2 linked regions of the Halioglobus japonicus genome follow. The protein of the gene in region 1 purifies or fractionates together with the protein of each later gene. This does not show direct contact. Links are inferred from orthologs where the notes say so. Each region holds a gene or a part of one and is shown on either strand. Other genes may lie near its edges. The genes, in order: BST95_RS14940 and BST95_RS13515.

Region 1 (3,292 bases):
CCGACCTTTACTGGCTTGCTCATACTGTTGCTATCTCCAGCGCTGCGGCTCGCCTCAGGCGAAACCATCATTTTTAAACATACGTTTGATATTGCGAATCGCCTGACGCGTACGGTGTTCGTTTTCGATCAGACCGAACCGCACATAGCCCTCGCCATACTCGCCGAATCCCACGCCGGGCGAGACCGCCACTTTGGCTTCTTGCAGCAGCTTTTTACTGAACTCGATGGAGTCGTAGTCGCTGTAACACTCGGGAATTTTCGCCCACACGAACATGGTGGCCCGCGGCGGCGTGACCGCCCAACCAACGGCGTTCAGGCCTTCACACAGCACGTCGCGGCGCGACTTGTACATGGCGTTGATTTCACTCACGCAGGTCTGGTCACCTTCCAGTGCCGCGATGGCCGCCACCTGAATCGGTGTGAACATGCCGTAATCGAGGTACGACTTCATCCGCGCCAACGCACCCACCAGGGTTTTGTTGCCGCAACAGAAGCCCACACGCCAACCCGGCATGTTGTAGCTCTTGGACATGCTGTAAAACTCCACGGCGATATCCATGGCGCCCTCTACCTGCAGAATCGACGGCGCTTCATAGCCGTCGTAGCACAGGTCGGCGTAAGCCAGATCCTGTACCACCCAGATATTGTGTTCCTTGGCAATGGCCACCACGCGCTCGAAAAACTCCAGTTCCACGCAATAGGCCGTGGGGTTGGAGGGGAAGTTGAGCACCAGCATCTTGGGCCGTGGCCAGCTGTTGTGAATTGCCTTTTCCAGTTCATCGAAGAAATCTTCTTCGTTCATGCCCATGGGCACGTGGCGGATATCCGCACCGGAGATCACAAAACCATAGGGGTGAATCGGGTACGAGGGATTGGGCACCAGAATCGCGTCGCCGGGGCCAGTGGTGGCCAGCGCCAGGTGTGCCAGGCCTTCTTTGGAGCCCAGGGTGACAATGGCTTCAGTTTCGGGGTCGAGCGTGACCTCGTAGCGGCGCTGGTACCAATCACAAATCGCTTTGCGCAACCTTGGAATACCCTTGGACTGCGAATAGCGATGGGTATCGCCGCGCTGGGCGGTCTCCACCAGCTTGTCGACGATATGCTCCGGGGTCGGCTGATCGGGGTTGCCCATGCCGAAATCGATGATATCCTCGCCCGCCGCTCGCGCCTGCTGCTTCAACTCACCAATAATGTTGAACACATAGGGAGGTAGGCGTGAAATGCGCCGGAATTGTTCGTCCACGATTTCTAACTCTTACTTCGGTTATGACAGCCCAGCAAAGGGCTGGAGAACTGACAGGAAAGGGGTCAGAAACAGTACGGTTTAAGGGGGGGATGTCAACGCGGGGGATTACCAAAAACACCCGCGAAAAAGGAAAAACCCGCACGCAATGGCGCGCGGGTTTAGAGAAAATTACTCTACACCAAGTGTCGCAAGAATCTTGTCAGCATCCTGGTAGCCGGGAATCATCTGGCCAGTGTCGGTAATAATCGCAGGGGTGCCACGCACACCGAGCTGCTGGCCGAGCTGGTACTGCTCATCAACGGGGTTGGAATCGCACTGCTTAACCGGTACCGGCTCCTTGTTTTTCAGCGCGGTGAGAGTCTGCTGCGGGTTCTCTGCACACCAGGCGCCTACCAGCTGGCGATAGCCCGCTGAGTCGGTGCCGCCACGTGGGAAGGCCAGGTAACGCACCTGTACGCCGTGTTTGTTCAGCTCCGGCACTTCATTGTGCAGCTTCTGGCAGTAGAAACAGGTGGTATCGGTGAATACGGTGATCTCGCCTTTCACCTCTCCTTCAGGCGCAAATACAATCATGTCGGCCTCGTCCAGGGCCTCCATCTTGGCCAGGCGCTCGCCATCACGGCGCTGCTCGGTGAGGTTTACAAACTGGCCGTTATCGACCTGAAACAGGTCACCCACCAGGAAATGCTTGCCGTCAGCGGTGGCGTAAACCATGGGACCGTTATCAAACTGTACTTCGTACATGCCCTGGATATCGCTGGTGCTCACAGTGCTCACCGACAGGCCCATGGCGGGGCTGTTCATGGCGGCACTAATGCGCTCAAAGGTTTCTTTGTCCACCGGCGCGCCGGCATTGACCATAGGAGCCACGGCAATGATCAGGGTAGCCACAGCGGCCTGGTACAGTCGATTAAACATCTTGTTTCCTCATTAATTTCGCCCCGGCCTCCCCTGGCCGGTGCACAGTTCTCAGCTCTTTGAGCATCAGTAGCGCAATAAGTTCCTCAACCCCGTGGATGGTGCTCGGCATGCAGTTCCTGCATCCGCTGCTTCGCCACGTGGGTGTATATCTGGGTGGTCGTCAGGTCGCTGTGCCCCAGCAACATTTGCACGACCCGCAGATCCGCTCCGTGATTCAGGAGATGGGTCGCGAATGCGTGGCGCAGGGTGTGGGGAGACAGTGCCTGGCGAATACCGGCGCGCTGGGCGTAGATTTTAATACGATACCAGAAGGTCTGGCGAGTCATCTGCCGCCCTCTTTTACTGGGAAACACAACATCGGAGGGGATTCCCTTGAGCATTTCACCCCGCGGACCGGCCATATAGCGTTGCAACCAGCTGAGCGCCTCCTCACCCATAGGCACCAGCCGCTCCTTACTGCCCTTGCCGAACACCCGCACCACCCCCTGGTTGAGGCTCACCTGGGTCACCTGCAGGCTGGTCAGCTCTGTCACCCTGAGGCCGCAGGCATACAACAGCTCGAGCATGGTGCGATCGCGGAATTCCAGCGGATCGTCGAGATCGGGTGCCTCAAGCAGCTTGTCGACCTGGGCTTCGGAGATGGACTTGGGCAATGGGCGCCCGAGCTTGGGGCTGTCGACATCCAGGGTAGGATCGGCCTGTATCCGCCCTTCCCTGATCAGGTACTTATAAAAGCCCCTGGCACAGGACATAAACCTCGCGGTGGAGCGCTGTGACTGCCCCTGCTCCAGGCGCGCTCCGAGGTAGGCCTGCAGTTCAGCGCGGTCGGCGCGAACCACTGTGCTACCTTTGTTTTTGGCAAGCCATTCATTGAATTGGCGCAGGTCGCGGCGGTAGGAGCTCAGGGTGTTGTCACTGAGGCCCTTCTCCATCCACATGGCGTCGATGTAGCGTTCGATTTCTGGGTGTTCTAGCAGGGCTTCTGACATGCGGTAACGGTAACATGATTCGATGTGATTGGGGTTGTTCCGGCTAGCCGGGCCGGAACGGAGTTTATCTCTCGAAACCGCTGCAAGGCCATCCATGGCGCGCTTCGGCGTCCGCCATCCATGGCTCCCGACGA
Region 2 (3,153 bases), 300 kb from region 1 along the record:
TTCCATGGCAGCTGGTGCGCTTGCCGACGCGCTCGGAGGTACACCGGCGCAGGTAGAGAATGCCGCTGAAATCGCCATGGAACATAACCTCGGCCTGACCTGTGATCCGATTGGCGGCCTGGTACAGGTGCCGTGTATTGAACGCAATGCCATGGGCGCCATCAAGGCGATTAGTGCCGCGCGCATGGCCTTGCGCGGCAGCGGAGAACACTATGTGTCGCTGGACCAGGTCATCCGCACCATGCGCGATACCGGCCGGGATATGCAGGACAAATACAAGGAGACCGCCCGGGGTGGCCTCGCGGTTAATGTGCTTGAAGTGCCAGTGAATATCATCGAATGCTGATGAATGATGTGATTACAGTGGTCGACCTGGTGGCCACGGCGGTGTTTGCTATCTCCGGCGCCCTGGCGGCCGCGCAGGGGCGCCACGATATTCTCGGGTTTATTCTGTTCGGCACCATTACCGGCATTGGCGGTGGTACCTTGCGCGACCTGTTGCTGGGGACGGACGCGGTGTTCTGGTTCACCCGCACCGAATACCTGTGGATTTGTGTGGCAGCCTCGGTGGCAACCTGGTTTATGGCGCCACTGTTCGATTCCATCAGCCGCGTATTGTTGTGGGCCGATGCTGTTGGGCTGGCGTTATTCAGTGTGCTGGGTGCAGTAAAAGCACTGCAGTTCGATGCGCCGCCCATTGTGGCGGTGGGCATGGGGGTTATGACAGCCACCTTTGGCTCGATGATTCGCGATACGCTGCTGAACAAGGAACCGGTACTGCTGGGTCCGGAGATTTATGTCAGCGCCGCGCTGTTGGGCGCTGCGTCCTACACCGCGTTACATCCTTTTACAGAATGGGCGTTGCCAATTTCCATCGCGCTTGCCTTTGGCCTGCGGGCTTGCGCCATTCTATTCGATCTGCGCCTGCCCAAGTACGGACCCGCTGAGAATGACCAGAGCTGATATTGCGAGCTGCCCCTGTGGCAGTGCCAAGGTATTTGCCGCGTGTTGTGAGCCTTACATCAGCGGCGCACAGGTGGCACCGACGGCTGAAGCACTGATGCGATCCCGCTATACGGCCTTTGCGACACTGGCGGCGGATTATCTGCTGGCCTCCTGGCACCCGGATACGCGACCCACGCGGGTACGGCTGGATGAAGACCAGCGCTGGATTGGTTTATCCATCAAGGACACTGAAGCGGGCGGCGATAACGACAGCGAAGGCATCGTTGAGTTCGTCGCCCGATTTAAAGTGAATGGCCGCGGCCACCGTTTACACGAGCGCAGCCGCTTCGAAAAAATTGATGGCCGCTGGTACTACCTGAACGGCGACCACCTCTAGTTAGTGTTGATGACCACCGGGACCGTGGGCGTGCCCGTGGGCGATCTCTTCTTCGGTTGCCGCGCGAACCTCTAATATCTCGATATCAAAGCTCAGGCTCTGGCCAGCCAGGGGATGGTTGGTGTCAATGTCTGCGCTGTGGCGACCTGCCTTTGTCACGGTGACGGGTACACGGCCGTCGCTGGTATTGAGCTGCACAACCATGCCTGGTTTGAGCTTGCCCTTGAAAATGAGATGCTTTATGGGCACGCGCTGCTGACGCTCCGGATCTGGTGTGCCGTAGGCGTCTTCTGGAGCGACCGTGGCAGAAAACACATCCCCGGCCTCTTTGCCTTCCATGACGGTCTCCAGACCCGCGACAATATTGTTGCGGCCGTGGAGATAGGCGGTGGGTTGATCGCCGCGCGACGTCTCGAGTTCCTTGCCATTTTGATCACGCAGGGTGTAGTGGAAAATGCCGACGGCTTCGGGGCTGATTTTCACAGTTGGACTCCGATTAGCGCCACAGGCAGCGTGCAGCAATGAGGGCGATGACGCTTTCGAAGGCCAGTGCGCCCCAGGTATAGGTGCCTACCAGGAAGTCTGCCTGCCAGGCGGAGTAAAGGCGCGCGGCCGCCAGGCAGCCGATGGCGATGACAATCAGCATAAGGCCCGCCCGATACAGGCTGGGGCGGAAGGCGCAAATAATCAAATAGAGACCAAAGCCGAATTGCAGGCCCCCGTACATGGCACCCATTTCCGCATAGGCGTCGCCGTTGCCAATGCGCAGCCCTGCGTAGTTGGCGGGCAGATTCGGGTCGATGAAGCATGCAATACCGTAGGCGCAGAAGATGAGTCCAGCGGCCCAGAGCAATCCTTTACCCAACATGGAAATTCCCTCGCAAAAGTTGTTATGGTGAAACAATGGTTGGGCTGAGTTTACGTGAAATTTGCGGCTATGGTTTGCTTATCGTGTCATGTATTGCATGGGTGATACTGCCGGCTATTCCGTTCCTGGATATCTCTGGCCCGCAAAAGGCCGCCTGGGGCGGCAGCCTGTTTCTGTTTGCCGAGGTGACCTGGTGGGCGGCAATGCCGCTGCTTGGCCCCGAAGTGATTGAATGGTGGCGCAAGATGGTTGAGCGGGCCAAAGCGTCGTTACGCGGAGAGGAGGCGCCCATAGCGAGCCCGTACCTGAGCTTTATCGGACAAACACTACATTACTTTGATCGCCCCCACCAGGCCGCGATTCTGGAGCCGTTGGCCTGCGAAGCTGCCTGGATAGGGCGGGAGATGCCGTCCCTGGAAGCGCTGGCCTATCAGCTCAATGACGCCGAGGTGGCCGAGCTTCACCAGGCTATGGCGAGCGCCGAAGCGCTGGGCCGAGAAACACGCACACTGCAGGCAGAAGATTTCCCACTGCCGTTGTTGAGCGAGAAAATTCAAGGCTGGCGCGACACGCTCAGTAGCGGATTGGGTTTTCAGGTGATTCGCGGTGTGCCGGTACAAGACTGGAGTCAGGCCCAGAGCGAACGGTTCTTCTGGTGTTTTGGCCTGCACCTGGGGCGGCCCGGCGAGCAGAACCCCGATGGTGACTTGCTGGGGCATGTCATCGATACCGGCGCCCAGCGCGAGGATGACGCTGTGCGCCTGTACAAAACGGCTGCGAATATCGACTACCACTGCGATGCTGCGGATGTGGTGGGCCTGTTGTGCCTGAACAAGGCACGTCGCGGTGGCCATAGCCGAATCGTCAGCTCGGTGACGGTGTTCAATGAGTTGTGCAAGCGACGCCCTGAGCTAGTCGCCCGTCTGTACGAGCCTTTCAGCCT

The links.
Region 2: the proteins of BST95_RS14940 (region 1) and BST95_RS13515 purify together in Escherichia coli (affinity purification with mass spectrometry, with the first as the bait; 2 studies listed by BioGRID). This does not show direct contact. The link is inferred for Halioglobus japonicus from one-to-one orthologs.

The regions. Positions count from the first base shown.
Region 1 is NZ_CP019450.1:3,169,091-3,172,382, forward strand. What follows is about bases 292-3,260. They hold BST95_RS14940 (DsbC family protein), read right to left. Parts: upstream 2,167-3,260; coding sequence 1,417-2,166; downstream 292-1,416. Other genes in these bases: alaC (alanine transaminase), read right to left, coding at 292-1,245; xerD (site-specific tyrosine recombinase XerD), read right to left, coding at 2,253-3,158. Also shown: BST95_RS14930 (homoserine dehydrogenase), read right to left, coding at 1-23; more of alaC, read right to left, coding at 55-291. UniProt on the Escherichia coli protein: Acts as a disulfide isomerase, interacting with incorrectly folded proteins to correct non-native disulfide bonds.
Region 2 is NZ_CP019450.1:2,873,110-2,876,262, reverse strand. Bases 85-2,914 are described here. They hold BST95_RS13515 (FKBP-type peptidyl-prolyl cis-trans isomerase), read right to left. Parts: upstream 1,826-2,914; coding sequence 1,343-1,825; downstream 85-1,342. Other genes in these bases: BST95_RS13505 (TauD/TfdA family dioxygenase), read left to right, coding at 2,246-2,914; BST95_RS13510 (DUF4345 family protein), read right to left, coding at 1,839-2,210; BST95_RS13520 (YchJ family protein), read left to right, coding at 950-1,342; BST95_RS13525 (trimeric intracellular cation channel family protein), read left to right, coding at 346-963. Also shown: more of BST95_RS13505, read left to right, coding at 2,915-3,153. UniProt on the Escherichia coli protein: Folding helper with both chaperone and peptidyl-prolyl cis-trans isomerase (PPIase) activities. Chaperone activity prevents aggregation of unfolded or partially folded proteins and promotes their correct folding.